4 regions of the Pseudomonas sp. MONT-RG-20F-20-E-7-02 genome follow, and region 2 is predicted to be linked to each of the others. Evidence: predicted binding sites of a transcription regulator. Region 2 holds the regulator's gene; each other region holds the start of a gene.
What was found. The regulator FliA, encoded in region 2, starts transcription of late flagellar genes. The targets are predictions, from matches to a motif close to CTAAAGTTTNNNNNNNNNNNGCCGNTAA.
Positions count from the first base shown of each region.

Region 1: the regulator FliA is predicted to act here: its motif matches at 1,718-1,745, upstream of L8I05_RS07685 (methyl-accepting chemotaxis protein).
Region 3: the regulator FliA is predicted to act here: its motif matches at 1,350-1,377, upstream of L8I05_RS19865 (methyl-accepting chemotaxis protein).
Region 4: the regulator FliA is predicted to act here: its motif matches at 2,263-2,290, upstream of L8I05_RS21345 (methyl-accepting chemotaxis protein).

Region 1 covers NZ_JAKNQN010000002.1:536,028-539,836, forward strand. Annotated here, with positions in the region: gene L8I05_RS07675 (LysR family transcriptional regulator) at 1-542, opposite strand, end outside; gene L8I05_RS07680 (aldo/keto reductase) at 662-1,657, shown strand; gene L8I05_RS07685 (methyl-accepting chemotaxis protein) at 1,804-3,798, shown strand.
Region 2 covers NZ_JAKNQN010000001.1:421,292-425,100, forward strand. Annotated here, with positions in the region: gene flhF (flagellar biosynthesis protein FlhF) at 1-573, shown strand, start outside; gene fleN (flagellar synthesis regulator FleN) at 681-1,514, shown strand; gene fliA (RNA polymerase sigma factor FliA) at 1,511-2,251, shown strand; gene L8I05_RS01940 (chemotaxis response regulator CheY) at 2,420-2,794, shown strand; gene L8I05_RS01945 (protein phosphatase CheZ) at 2,813-3,601, shown strand; gene L8I05_RS01950 (chemotaxis protein CheA) at 3,613-3,809, shown strand, end outside.
Region 3 covers NZ_JAKNQN010000006.1:426,682-430,490, reverse strand. Annotated here, with positions in the region: gene L8I05_RS19865 (methyl-accepting chemotaxis protein) at 1-1,274, opposite strand, end outside; gene L8I05_RS19860 (FKBP-type peptidyl-prolyl cis-trans isomerase) at 1,534-2,151, shown strand; gene L8I05_RS19855 (hypothetical protein) at 2,300-2,557, opposite strand; gene L8I05_RS19850 (zinc ribbon domain-containing protein YjdM) at 2,717-3,058, opposite strand; gene L8I05_RS19845 (polyprenyl synthetase family protein) at 3,229-3,809, opposite strand, start outside.
Region 4 covers NZ_JAKNQN010000007.1:259,404-263,212, forward strand. Annotated here, with positions in the region: gene L8I05_RS21345 (methyl-accepting chemotaxis protein) at 86-2,224, opposite strand; gene L8I05_RS21350 (M48 family metallopeptidase) at 2,453-3,271, shown strand; gene L8I05_RS21355 (TMEM165/GDT1 family protein) at 3,399-3,809, opposite strand, start outside.

The DNA.
Region 1 (3,809 bases), on a different contig from region 2:
AGGCTCGCCGGCACGCCCATGCGCTCAAGGTACGCGGGGCTGGCCAACGTCAGTTGATCCATCACGGCCAGCGGCCGCGCCACCAGCGATTCGTCCAGTGCCAGGCCACCGCGCAGGACACAGTCGACGCCCTCGCGGATCAAGTCCACGGGGCGGTCGTTGAGGCCGATCTCCAGTTCGATCAGTGGGTAGCGTGCGGTAAAATCTGGCAACGCGGGAATCACGATCAACCGACCAATGCCTGAGGGCATGTCGATGCTCAGGGTGCCGCGTGGGTTTTGGCGACTCACCGAAAACACCGCCTCGGTTTCTTCCAGGTCCATCAATAACTGCACACAACGCTGGTAATACGCGGCGCCGTCCAGGGTCGGGCTGACCTGGCGCGTTGTACGCTGCAACAGCTGCACGCCCAGGTGTGCTTCCAACTGCTTGATCAGGATGGTCACCGATGCTCGGGGCAGTTGCAGGCTGTCCGCCGCCTTGGCGAAACCGCCCAATTCCACGATTCGAGTGAACACGCGCATGGCGTTAAATCGATCCAAAGCCGGGCTACCTTGTTGGATTGTTTAGAAAATCATAATAGTGATAGCGGTTTTAGCCGCTTTATCCACGGTTTGTCGAGGAGAACAATAAGGCCTTTCCCACCACAGGAGCTGCTCCGATGCACACTCGTCAACTCGGCAAAAACGGCCCTAAGGTCTCCGCCATCGGCCTCGGCTGCATGGGCATGACCGACTTCTACACCACCGGCACCGATACACAGGAAGCCATCGCGACCCTGCACCGCGCGCTGGAGCTGGGCGTGACCCTGCTCGACACTGCCGATATGTACGGCCCTCACACCAATGAAACACTGATCGGCAAGGCCATCGCCGGCAAGCGTGACCAGGTGTTCCTGGCCAGTAAGTTCGGCTTTGTACGCGACCCATCGAACCCGGCTGCACGCGGCGTAAATGGCCGCCCTGAATACATTCGCCAGGCCATAGACGGCACCTTGAAACGCCTGGGCGTCGAAACCCTGGACCTCTACTACCAGCACCGGGTCGACCCCGAAGTGGCCATCGAAGAAAGCGTCGGTGCGATGGCCGAGCTGGTCAAGCAAGGCAAGGTGCGTTACCTGGGCTTGAGCGAAGCGTCCGCCGCCAGCCTGGAGCGCGCGCACAAGGTGCATCCGATCAGTGCCCTGCAAAGCGAATACTCGCTGTGGAGTCGCGACCAGGAAGACAACGGCTGTCTGGCTGCCTGCCAGCGTCTTGGCATCGCCTTTGTGCCTTACAGCCCCCTGGGGCGTGGTTTCCTCACCGGCGCGCTGAAGAGCCCGAATGACTTCGCCGCCGACGACTACCGCCGCTCCAGCCCGCGCTTCCAGGGTGAGAACTTTGCAAAAAACCTGCTGCTGGTGGAGCAGGTGCAAGGGCTGGCGGCTGAAAAAGGCATTAGCGCCGGGCAACTGGCACTGGCCTGGGTGCTCGCACAAGGCGATTACCTGATCCCGATTCCGGGGACCAAACAGCGCAAGTACCTGGAAGAAAACGTGGCGGCTGTGGATGTCACGCTGAGCCCTGCCGAATTGACGGCGCTGGCGTCGATCTTCCCGGCGGGTGCTACGGCCGGTTCGCGCTACCCCGAATTTGCCATGCAACTGGTGAATCAATAGCCTTTTCAGACCAGAGCGCACCGGTTCACGGGGCGCTCTGATTATCTTGCACCATCGTACCTAAAGCTCTTCCTTGCCAAGCCGATAGCCCGACGAAGCTCTAACAAAGCCGCGTCGATAATAAACGCTTCGTAAGGACGACCCCCATGCCCCCATTGCGCTCCATTCAAACCCGCTACACCGTGTTTCTGGTGCTGTTCGTCCTGGTGCTATTTGTGTTGACCGTCGTGGGCATTGGCCAGTTGGTCGCCCCCACGCTCAAACACACCGAAGAACAGGTGGTGCTCAACCGCATCGCCGAAGTGGCCCAACAGATCCAGGGCGAACTCAACAAGGTTCAAGCCCAGCAACGCAGCATCACCCAGACCATCCCGCTGCTCGACAGCGATGCCATCGACAAGGTGCTGCCCGGCCTGGTGGACCAGTATGGCGAACTGAAAGTCTTCGGCGGCGGGATCTGGCCGCTGCCCAACCAGCGCACGCCAGGACGCAACAAGCACAGCACCTTCTGGCACCGCGATGCCTCGGGCAAGCTGGCGGTCAACACCTTCTGGAACAGTGACGCCGCGCCCAATTATTACGACCAGAGCTGGTACAAAGGCGGCCTCGCCTCGCCACGCGGCCAGTGCGCCTGGGCAGCCGCCTACAAGGACGACGCCAGCCAGGAGCCGCGCACCAACTGCGCCATGGCCATCCAGCGTGACGGTGCGGCCTACGGCGTCGCCACCATCGACGTGACCCTGGGGTTTTTCAATGACCTGGTCGCCAGCAAGGAAAAAGACATCGGCGGGCAGATGCTGATCGTGGAAGGCGACGGCAAGATCATCAGCAACAGCACGCGCATCAGCGGCCCGGTGGTGTTGAAGAACATCAGCGAACTGGCCGGCACCTCGGCCTTCGCCGCCCAGGTCAGCAAAGCCCTCGCCCATCGCGACCAGGCGCTGCAGCGCAGTGAGTTCGACAACCAGGGCGTGGCCAGCACCTTCTACATGCGCCCGATCGAGGGTACGCCGTGGTTCCTCGCCACCGCCCTGCCCACCTCGCTGATCACCGCCCAGCGCGATGACGTACTCGGCACCCTGGCCATGCTGCAAATTCCCATGGTGTTGCTGCTGGTGCTGTTGGCGTTCTACGCGATTCGCCAGTTGGTGCAGCGCATGAAGTCGCTGAGAACCAACATCGACGCATTGTCGGCCGGCGATGCCGACCTGACACGGCGTATCACCATCCGTGCCGAAGACGAAATGGGCGCCATCGGCCATTCGGTCAACCGCTTTATCATCTCCCTGCAAAACATGATCGGTGAAGTGACCCAGGCCACCGGCGCCATGTCGTCGGGGCTTGAGCAGTTGCAGCAGACCTCGGCGCAGACCAACCGGATTCTGGTGCGGCACGCCTCGGAGACGGACCAGACGGTCACCGCCATCACCGAAATGAGCTCGACCGCCGACACCGTTGCGCAAAACGCGGCTGAAACCGCCTCGTTTACCCAGCGCGCCAACGAACACGCCGATCGCTCCCGCGTCGTCGTCGGTGAAGCCTCCAACAGCGTCAGCGCGTTGATCGGCGAAGTGGCCAGCGCCACACACACCGTGGAAAACATGCGCCAGGACGCTGCGCGCATCACCGAAACCCTCGGCGTGATCGGCGCCATTGCCGGCCAGACCAACCTGCTGGCACTCAACGCCGCGATTGAAGCGGCACGGGCCGGCGAGCAAGGTCGTGGTTTTGCGGTGGTGGCCGATGAAGTCCGGGCGCTGGCGGCACGCACCCAGGCCAGTACCTCGCAGATCAATGAGATGCTCGCACGCCTGACCACGGGGGTGAGTTCGTCGGTGGCGGCCATGGAAAACACCCAGGCCAGTTGCCAGTCGGCAGCGGATGCCACGGCACGGGTCAACACCGGCCTGGACGAAATGGCCGGGTCGGTCAGCCATATCAACAACCTCAGCACCCAGATCGCCACGGCCGCCGAACAGCAGAGCGCGGTGACCGAGGAAATCAACCGCAGCATGGTGCATATCCGACATATGGTCGAAGAACTGGTGGAAAGTGGGCATGCCACTGAAACCAATACGCAAAGCCTGTTGGATGCCAATGGCCGGGTGATTGCGTTGATGAGCCGCTTCAAGGTGCGCTGATAAATGCGTGA
Region 2 (3,809 bases):
CAGAATATCGCGCTGGTGAGCATGGACAGCTACCGCATCGGCGCTCAGGAACAGCTCAAGACGTTGGGCCGCATTCTCAATGTGTCGGTGACCCACGTTGACCCGGGCCAGTCCCTGGCCAACGCCCTCGACCCGCTGCTGCGCAAACGCGTAGTGCTGATCGACACCGCCGGCCTGCAAGCCAGTGACCCGGCGCTGCGCATGCAGCTGGAAAGCCTGGCCGGGCGTGGCATCAAGTCGAAAAATTACCTGGTGCTTGCAACCACCAGCCAGAAACAGGTTCTTACCGCTGCCTACCACAGCTACAAACGCTGCGGCCTGGCCGGTTGCATCCTCACCAAGCTCGACGAAACCGCGAGCCTGGGCGAAGTGCTGAGCCTGGCTATCAGTCATGAATTACCGGTCGCCTACCTGACCGACGGGCCGCGGATCCCGGATGATCTTCATCTGCCGCGCCGTCATCAGTTGGTCAGCCGTGCTGTCAGTGTGCAAATGCAAGAAGAGCCTAGCGAGGAAGCGATGGCCGATATGTTCGCCGACCTTTACCACAACCCCGCCAAGCGGGTGGGTTGAGGGTCAGGATGAACACCGTGAAATGTATCTACATCGATGGTCTGCAAGCGATTCACGCGGCCAAGCCATGTAGCCTGCGTCTAAGCAAGACAAGGTAAAGAAATAAAATGGGCAGCATGCATCCCGTACAGGTGATCGCGGTGACCGGCGGCAAAGGTGGCGTCGGGAAAACTAACGTGTCAGTGAATTTGTCCCTGGCCCTGGCAGAGCTTGGCCGTCGCGTCATGCTGCTGGATGCTGACCTGGGCCTGGCGAACGTCGACGTGTTGCTGGGGCTGACACCCAAACACACCCTTGCCGATGTGATTGAAGGCCGCTGCGAGCTGCGCGATGTGCTGCTGCAAGGCCCCGGTGGCATTCGCATCGTGCCGGCCGCTTCGGGCACCCAGAGCATGGTGCACCTGAGCCCGGCGCAGCATGCCGGCCTGATCCAGGCGTTCAGCGACATCGGCGACAACCTCGACGTGCTGGTGATCGACACCGCCGCCGGCATCGGCGAGTCCGTGGTCAGCTTCGTGCGCGCCGCGCAAGAGGTGCTGCTGGTGGTCTGCGACGAACCCACCTCGATCACCGACGCCTATGCCCTGATCAAACTGCTCAACCGTGACTACGGCATGAACCGCTTCCGCGTGCTGGCCAACATGGCCCAAAGCCCGCAGGAAGGGCGAAACCTGTTCGCCAAGTTGACCAAGGTCACGGATCGCTTCCTCGATGTCGCCTTACAATACGTTGGCGCAGTTCCTTATGACGAGTGTGTGCGCAAGGCTGTGCAAAAGCAGCGTGCAGTCTACGAAGCGTTCCCTCGTTCGAAGTGCGCACTGGCGTTCAAGGCTATTGCCCAGAAGGTCGATACTTGGCCGTTGCCCGCCAACCCTCGGGGGCATCTGGAGTTTTTCGTCGAGCGATTGGTGCATCAGACGAGCGCGGGACCTGTGCTATGACATCCAGCGGCTACAACCTTTACAAAAAGTCGGCACGTGACAGCCAGGGCGAACTGATCGAGCGCTATGCGCCCCTGGTCAAGCGCATTGCCTACCACCTGCTGGCACGCCTGCCCGCCAGCGTGCAGGTCGAAGACCTGATCCAGGCCGGCATGATCGGTTTGCTCGAAGTGTCGACCAAATACGACGCGAGCAAAGGGGCGAGTTTCGAGACGTATGCGGGCATCCGTATCCGTGGCGCGATGCTCGATGAGGTGCGTAAAGGGGATTGGGCGCCGCGCTCGGTACACCGCAACACGCGAATGGTCAGTGACGCAATTCGCGCAATTGAAGCAAAAACCGGTCGTGACGCTAAAGATCATGAAGTTGCGGCCGAACTCCAATTGAGTCTCGACGATTACTACGGGATTTTGAACGATACCTTGGGCAGCCGCCTGTTCAGTTTCGACGACCTGTTGCAGGACGGCGAACACGAAGGGCTGCACGAGGACGGCGCGAGTGCTCATCTCGAACCGTCGCGCGACCTGGAAGACGAACGTTTCCAGGGCGCATTGGCGGATGCGATTGCCAATTTGCCGGAGCGTGAGCGACTGGTGTTGGCGCTGTACTACGACGAAGAGCTGAACCTCAAGGAAATCGGTGAGGTCCTGGGGGTCAGCGAATCGCGTGTCAGCCAGTTGCACAGCCAGTGCGCAGCCCGCTTGCGGGGGCGATTGGGAGAGTGGCGCGCGCGCTGACAGGCAGTGTGGGGACACTGCAGACGCTACCGCGAAGGCTTCAAGCCTTCGCGGGTTCGTTCCGTGGTGCCCTGGGCAGTCCTTTTTGTGTAACGCCTGTTGATTGAAATGGCGCGTCCAGGTGCTGGGCGCGTTTAAGACTGCTTGGAGGTCGAATTGGACAAGAACATGAAAATCCTCATCGTTGATGACTTCTCAACGATGCGGCGGATCATAAAAAACCTGTTGCGTGACCTTGGGTTCACCAACACGGTCGAGGCGGATGACGGCATTACGGCGATTCCGATCCTCAACAGCGGGAGCATCGACTTTCTGGTAACCGACTGGAACATGCCGGGCATGACCGGCATCGACTTGCTGCGTCACGTGCGCGCCGATGAAAAACTGCGCAGCTTGCCTGTGTTGATGGTGACCGCCGAAGCCAAGCGTGAACAGATCATCGAAGCCGCCCAAGCCGGGGTTAACGGTTACGTGGTCAAACCATTCACTGCGCTGGCCTTGAAAGAGAAGATCGAAAAAATCTTCGAACGCATCGGTCATTGATGCTGCCACGGGGGAGCTATGGAGCATAAAGAAACGTCACAGGGCGATTTTGAGTCGACCCTGAAAAAGCATGCTCACCAGTTGGTCGACAGCCTTGAAAGAGGCCAGTTCGGCGACGCGGTGCAGTTAATCCATGAGCTCAACCAGACCCGTGACCGCGGCCTGTACCAGGAAGTGGGCAAGCTCACACGCGAGCTGCACAGTGCGATCGTCAATTTCCAGATTGACCCGCATATGCCCCAGGCCGAAGAGATTTCGCAAATCACCGATGCTACCGAACGCCTGTCCTACGTGGTCAGGCTGACTGAGGCAGCGGCCAACCGCACCATGGACCTGGTGGAAAACGCCACGCCCCTGGTCAACGGCATGGCCACCGAAGCGCAGGCCCTCAGCGTTGACTGGGGCCGCTTCATGCGTCGGGAAGTGGGTGCGGAAGAGTTTCGTGAATTGGCGCGTCGGGTCGACGGCTTTTTGTCGCGCAGCGAGCAGGAAAACCGCACGGTTGCCAGCAACCTCAATGACATTCTGCTCGCCCAGGATTACCAGGACCTCACCGGTCAAGTGATCAAGCGCGTGACCCAATTGGTCACCGAAGTGGAAAGCAACCTGCTCAAATTGGTGCTCATGGCCGGCCAGGTTGATCGTTTTGCCGGCATCGAACATGACCGCGAAGCGATCCTCTCGGAAAAAGATCCACAAAAACATCTCGCCAAGGGTGAAGGTCCGCAGATTCATGCCGATAAACGTGAAGACGTTATGTCAGGTCAGGATGACGTAGATGACCTGTTATCCAGTTTAGGCTTCTAAGGAGCACCCACATGAGCTTCGGCGCCGATGAAGAAATCCTTCAGGATTTCCTTGTAGAGGCCGGCGAAATTTTAGAGCAACTGTCCGAACAACTGGTCGAGCTGGAAAGCCGCCCGGATGATGCGAACCTGCTCAATGCAATTTTTCGCGGTTTTCACACTGTAAAAGGGGGCGCCGGCTTCCTCCAGCTCCATGAGCTGGTGGAGTG
Region 3 (3,809 bases), on a different contig from region 2:
GCAGCGGCCAGCGAGGCCTGCTCGGCGTTGCGTGCGACTTCCTGCACAGTGGCAGTCATTTCGTGCATCGCCGTGGCGACTTGATCGGTCTCGATCTTCTGGCTGTTCACGCCGGCGCTGGTCTGTTCGGTAACCGCCGACAGCTCTTCGGCGGCGCTGGCGATTTGGGTTACGCCATCGCGGATACCGCTGATCAATTCACGCAGGGTGGTGCCCATGCGCTGGATGCCTTGTTGCAACACGCCCAATTCATCACGACGGGTGACCTGGATGTTGTGGCTCAGGTCGCCGGAAGCGATGCGCTCCACCACGGCCAGGGTTTCCTGGATCGGGCGAGTGATCTGGCGGGTAATGACCAGTGCCGCGATGACGCCGACCAGCAGGGCCAGCAAGGTGCTGATCAGTTGCAGGCTGCGGGCCTGGGCGCTTTCGGCGTCACGGCGATCCAGTTGGATGTCGTATAGCTTGTCGCTGATGGTGACGATATCGGCGCCTTGGGTGGTCATTTCCGCACGGGCGCTGACGATGTTGGCGTTGGCGGCCTTGTAGCTTTGCACGGCGCTGCGATAGGCACCCAGCGCGGTTTCCAGCGAGGTCAATGCGCTTTGTTGGCTGGCGCCGAATGCGGCGCTGAGATTTTTCAAACCGCTGATGGCTTTTTCAATCTGTGCGGCGGCGCGGGCTTCGGTCTCTGCGCTGGGACTGTTGGTATAGCCGCGCACTTCGTAGCGGCTCAACTGGAAGTCTTCCTTGGCGTGAGTGACGGCCTGGTACTGGGTGAAGCGCTCCGGACTGTCAGGCATCTGCTGCACAGTGGTTTCCAGCGCGTCGATCTGGGCGTTGGCGATGTCGGCCTTGTCGCCCATGACCTGGCGCGCGGCGTTACCGTTGCGGTAGGCCTCACGCATTTTGTTCAAGGACTGCTGATACGCGGTGATGACGGCTTTCTGCTCGTTGAGCAGCTTGAGGTTTTCCGGGCTCTTGAAGCTGTCCAGCAGCTTCTGTTGCTGGGCGGCGAAGGCGTCGAGATTAGTCTGGACGTTCTGTGCCACCGCTTCATCGCCGTTAGCCAGCATGTATTGCAGGCGCACGATGCGCAGCTTGGTCAGCGAGGCGTTGAGCTGGGTGATGTCGCTCATCCAGTTGCTGCGGTCGATCAAGCCGCCCAGGCTGGTCCAGCCGGTCAGTGCCAGGATCGAGGTGAGGACCAGCACCAGGCCGAAGCCCAGGCCGAGTTTAAGGTTGACGCTGATGTTGCCGAACCAGCTATTCATCGAATGCTCCGCAAGAATGATGTGTGTCTGCTGGACGGTGTTTTTTTGTTTGAGCCAGCCAAAGTGTGTAGGGCTGTATCGGCGGCGTCAGGTGATTCTGAAATATTTTTAATCCGGGTGCGACGAAGGGTTGCGATCGCCGTGTGGCTTATGGCGTAGGGCAGGGGCTCATCACGGGCAGGCCTTGTGTGCTAGTCTGCTGGCCCTTTTAGTTTTGGATGGCACGGGAAATCGTGTTGTCCTACAGCGGAGCCTCTTCATGTCCGAAGTTAATCTGTCCACCGACGAAACCCGCGTCAGCTACGGTATCGGCCGTCAGTTGGGCGACCAACTGCGCGACAACCCGCCACCGGGCGTGAGCATTGATGCGATCCTGGCCGGCCTGACCGACGCGTTCGCAGGCAAACCAAGCCGCGTTGACCAAGAGCAAATGGCGGCCAGCTTCAAAGTTATCCGCGAAATCATGCAAGCCGAAGCGGCTGCCAAGGCTGAAGCGGCTGCTGGCGCTGGTTTGGCGTTCCTGGCTGAAAACGCCAAGCGTGACGGCATCACCACCCTGGCTTCCGGCCTGCAATTTGAAGTGCTGACCGCGGGTAGCGGCGCCAAGCCGACCCGTGAAGACCAAGTGCGTACCCACTACCACGGCACCCTGATCGACGGCACTGTGTTCGACAGCTCCTACGAGCGCGGCCAGCCTGCAGAATTCCCGGTTGGCGGCGTGATCGCCGGCTGGACCGAAGCCCTGCAACTGATGAATGCCGGCAGCAAATGGCGTCTGTACGTGCCGAGCGAACTGGCTTACGGCGCTCAAGGCGTTGGCAGCATTCCGCCGCACAGCGTTCTGGTGTTCGACGTCGAGCTGCTTGACGTTCTGTAAGACCTGCTGATGGTTGCACCTGGCCTTGTGTGGGAGCCGGGCTTGCTCGCGATGCAGACGACTCGGTCTAAAGTCTTACCGAGTTGATGCTATCGCAGGCAAGCCAGCTCCCACATAGAGCGGGTGCATTCAGGCTTCGGGTGGTCAATCATGGATGGAACTTGCCATTCAACTCCGTGGCCGGGCGCAACGCTCGGGCATAGCAGAACAGAAACAGGTTGCGCACTACTTCCTTCAGCACCCCAGGCTCACTGGAACTCAGGCCGTTGACGTCCAGGTCGCCCTGGTCCTGCAGTTCATTCAACGCTTCTTCCTCCAGCACCGCACAGACTTCCCCGGTTTCCCGATGCAGGATTCGCAGGTAAGGGTGTGGCCGGTCCAGCCAGGCATCTATCAAATAAGTCATGGTCGTTCTCCTTGATAAGTTTCAATGAGAATAATTCTTATTCGTAGAATAGCAAGTGCCTATTGGCGGTTTCCAGGTTTTTCTGTGTGGATATTGCGTTCGATCAACGGGGAGGGCGGAACGCCATCCCGCGGCGGGCGCGGGATGGATGCAGCAGAATCAGACTTTACGGACGAACTCGGACTTGAGTTTCATCGGGCCGATACCGTCGATCTTGCAATCGATATCGTGGTCGCCGTCGCACAGGCGGATGTTCTTGACCTTGGTGCCGACCTTGACCACCAGGGACGTGCCTTTGACCTTGAGGTCTTTGATGACAGTGATGGTGTCGCCGTCTTGCAGGACGTTGCCTACAGAGTCTTTCTTCACGGTTTCATCGCCGGCTGCTTCGGCCTCGCCATTGGCGGACCACTCATGGGCGCATTCCGGGCAGATCAGCTGGGCGCCGTCTTCGTAGGTGTATTCGGAATTGCATTTCGGGCAGGGTGGCAACGTGCTCACTAAAGCTCCTTGAAAGTCAGGATGGCTAAAAGTCGCACATTATATAAGGTTTATTGCAAGAGAGGGGCGGGGACTCGGTGCAATGTGGGAGCTGGCTTGCCTGCGATAGCGGTAGTGAGTTCACTACAGTCATCGCAGGCAAGCCAGCTCCCACATTATTCAGCTAGGAATCAGTGAGTACGCGCGACCGCAAACTCACTCAACTCAACCAGCGCGTCGCGGTATTCGCTGGCAGGCAGGGCGTCCAGGCACTTGATGGCACGGGCCACATAGTCACGCGCCAGTTGCGCGGTGTATTCCAGGGAGCCGGAGGCTTCCACGGCTGCACGGATGGCTTCCAGGTCTTCGATCCCGCCTTTCTGGATCGCCTTGCGCACCAGGGCAGCCTGTTCCGGCGTGCCTTCGCGCATGGTGTAGATCAGCGGCAGCGTTGGCTTGCCTTCGGCCAGGTCGTCACCGACGTTCTTGCCCAGTGTCTCGGCGTCGCCCTTATAATCGAGCAGGTCGTCGACCAGTTGGAACGCCACACCCAAGTGATCGCCAAAGGTGCGCAGGGCTTCGGACTGTTCGACAGTCGCGCCACACAGGGCAGCGGCACTGTGGGTCGAGGCCTCGAAGAGCATTGCGGTTTTGCCGCGAATCACTTCCATATAGGTTTCTTCGGTGGTGCTGGCGTCGCGGACCTTCGACAGCTGCAACACTTCGCCCTCGGCGATGATGCGCGTGGCTTGTGAAAGAATCTTCATCACCG
Region 4 (3,809 bases), on a different contig from region 2:
CAGCTCCCACCATTGACTGTATTCACAGATCCAAATGTGGGAGCTGGCTTGTCTGCGATAGCGGTCTCAAGACCACCGCCAATCCCTAAACCTTGAACTGATTGATCAACCGCCGCTGCTGCTCCGCCAGCTTGGTCAAATCCGCACTCGCCGCACTCGATTCATCCGCGCCGCCCGCCACTTCATTGGCCACCTGGCCGATATTGATCACATTGCGGTTGATGTCCTCAGCCACCGCGCTCTGCTCCTCGGCCGCGCTGGCAATCTGGGTGTTCATGTCATTGATCACCGACACCGCCTGAGTAATCGTTTCCAGCGCCTCGGCCGCCTTCGCCGCATGCTGCACGCTTTCATCGGTACGGTTCTGGCTGTCTTCCATCACCTTCACCACATCGCGCGTGCCTTGTTGCAGCTGCTGGATCATGGCCTGGATTTCTTCGGTGGCCTTCTGGGTTTTCTGCGCCAGGTTGCGCACCTCATCGGCCACCACCGCGAAGCCACGGCCTTGTTCGCCGGCGCGTGCCGCCTCGATGGCGGCGTTGAGCGCCAGCAGGTTGGTCTGCTCGGCAATCCCGCGAATCGCTGTGAGGATCGCGTTGATGTTCTCACTGTCCTTGGCTAGGGTTTGCACCACGCTCACCGCGCGGCCAATTTCTTCGGCCAGCGCGCCGATGGACGTGGAGGTGTCGCGCACGATGCGCATCCCTTGGCTGGCGGCCTGGTCGGCATGGCTGGCGGCTTGCGCGGCCTGGGTGGCGTTGCGTGCCACGTCCTGGGCGGTGGCGGTCATCTCGTGCACGGCGGTGGCCACCTGGTCGATCTCGACCATCTGTTTATGCACGCCCTGGTTGGTGCGAATCGCGATATCGGCGGTGTGCTCCGACGAATCGCTGACCTTCTGCACAGAACTCACCACTTGGGTGATCATGCCCTGCAGCTTGATCAGGAAGGTATTGAAGCCCGTGGCGATGGCGCCCAGTTCATCGGCGCGGTCACTGGTCAGGCGGCGCGTCAGGTCGCCTTCGCCTTGGGCGATGTCGTTGAGCATGGCCACCATTTGCTTGAGCGGGCGGGCGATGCCGTGGCCCACCAGCCAGATCACCAGCAAGCCGATGCAGGCGATCAGCAGGCCGACCATGGCCATGCCGAAGGTGTCGGTCTTGCGCTGGGCTTGCAGGTCGCTTTGCAGTTGCTGCGAGTCGGCCATCACCGCACTCAGCGGCAGTTGCAGCATCAAGGTCCAGCGCGCTTCGGCCTGGCCGATGTTGAACGGCAGGAACAGCTCGATATGCCCGTGTTCCTTGTCGATGTCGTAGCGCACTTCGCCGACTTTCAGCTGGCCGAGGTTGGCCAGCTCATTGCTGTCGAGCAGGTCGGTGGCTTTTTCGCCGAGCTTGCTAGCGTCTTTGGTGTACGCCACCAGGCGCCCATTGCTGGAAATCAGCGCCAGTTCACCGGCGCCGTTATAGAGGTTCTGGTCGGCGCGGGTGAGCATGTCCTGGATGAAGTTCACCGACAGGTCGGCGCCGACAATGCCCTGGAAGGTGCCGTCGATCATGATCGGTTCGATAAACGAGGCGAGCATCACCATCGCGTTGCCGACCTTGTAAGGCGCGGGGTCGATGGCGCAGGGCTTTTTGCTCTCTTTGGAACACAGGTAGTACTCACTGGCGCGCACGCCGGTGGAAAGAATGTTCTGGTCGTTGACGTCGGCGAGTTTATCCAGGCCCAGGCTGCCATCGGCATTGCGATACCACCACGGCAGGAAACGGCCGTCGGCGGCCATGCCGACAATCGGCGTGTTTACGTAGGCGGCGTCATTGTGGTCGATCGCATTGGGTTCCCAGCCGATATAAGCGCCGAGGATTTTCGGGTTGCGCACCACGGTTTCGTGCAGCAGGTTGATCAGTTGTTCGCGGCCCACTTGCAGGGCCGGCTCGCCGTTGGCGCCCTTCATGCCGAGCAGGGCGTTGGCGGTGGCCAGGCCTTTGGCGGTCACCAGCGGTGCTTCCAATTCACGCTGGATCAACGTGGCCTGGGTTTGCGCCAATGCGGTCAGGCGTTGCTCGATGATCTGCTCGAATTGCGCCTGGGTGCGTTCCTGCACCAGTTCCTGGGTGCGCGCGCCGGCAAACACGGCGTAGAGCACCAGCACCGCGACCACACTCAGCACGATGGCGCCGGTCAGTGCGGCGACAGAAAACTGAATCGACTTGAATTTCATGAAGGCTCCGGGCGCAAGGGCAGATGGGCTGCCTTTTTGTATCGGCCACGGGCGCGGGAGGCTTAAGGCCGGGCCGGTGAAATAGTGCCGGATGTCGCAAATGGGCTGTTCGCCGCCGCTGTGGGTGTGTGGGATGTATCTGAAAGTTAGCGGTTACACGTCTTGTGTATCTGGCGCTGATACACATGAGCGCCTACGATACGCGCCATGTTTTCAGGGAGCGTGTTCATGAAGAAGTCATTGGCGGTAAGTGGGTTGGTTGCGGCGATGTTGCTGGCCGGTTGCCAGTCGGTTAACACCACCAGCGGCGGGGCCGTTGGGGTAGAGCGCAAGCAGTACATGTTCAGCATGCTGTCGAGCCAGGAAGTCGACCAGATGTATGCCCAGTCCTACCAGCAGACGCTGGGTGAGGCGAGCGGCAAAGGCATGCTCGACAAGACCAGCGCCAACGCCAAGCGCGTGCAGGCCATCGCCAATCGTCTGATCGCCCAAGCACCGACTTTCCGCCCGGATGCGGCGCAGTGGAAGTGGGAAGTGAACCTGATCAAAAGCGATGAGATGAACGCCAACTGCGGGCCTGGCGGCAAGATCTTTGTGTACAGCGCGTTGATCGACAACCTCAAGCTCACCGATGACGAGCTGGCGGCGGTGATGGGCCATGAAATCGCCCACGCGTTGCGTGAACACGGGCGTGAGGCCATGTCCAAGGCCTATGGAATCCAGATGGCCAAGCAGGGCGCCGGTGCGCTGTTCGGTCTGGGCCAGGACAGCCTGGCGTTGGCCGATACCGTGGCCAACTACGGCATGACCTTGCCTAACAGTCGTGCGAATGAAAACGAAGCGGACCTGATCGGCCTGGAACTCTCGGCCCGTGCCGGCTACAACCCGAACGCAGCCATCACGCTTTGGAACAAGATGGCGAAGGCTTCGGAGGGCGCGCCACCAGAATTCATGAGCACGCACCCGGCATCCGACAGCCGAATCGCCTCATTGCAGGCGGCGATTCCGAAGGTGATGCCGTTGTATCAGCAGGCCAAAAAATCCTGATTGATCGATCGTTCCCACGCTCTGCGTGGGAATGCCGCTCTGGACGCTCTGCGTCCGCTCTAAAAGGCGCGACGCAAAGCGTCACAGAATGCATTCCCACGCGGAGCGTGGGAACGATCAGGTCGGTCTAGATCCAGCCGCTGCTCTGCATGGCCTTGTACACCGCCACCACCGCCAGAACGAAGAACGCCGTAGCCGCCAGCCTGCGAATCAACGTCAACGGCAGTTTCTCCGCCGCAAAATTCCCTGCCAGAACCACCGGCACGTTGGCAATCAGCATGCCCAGCGTGGTGCCGATAATCACCAGCCACAGCTCAGGGTATTGCGCCGCCAGCATCACCGTGGCGATCTGCGTCTTGTCACCGATTTCGGCAAGGAAGAACGCAATCAGCGTGGTCAGGAACGGGCCGAACTTGCGCGTGGTACTGGCTTCGTCATCGTCGAGTTTGTCTGGTACCAAGGTCCACAGCGCCGTGGCACAGAAGCTCGCCGCGAGGATCCAGTGCAACACCGCATCCGAGAAGAAACTGCCGAACCA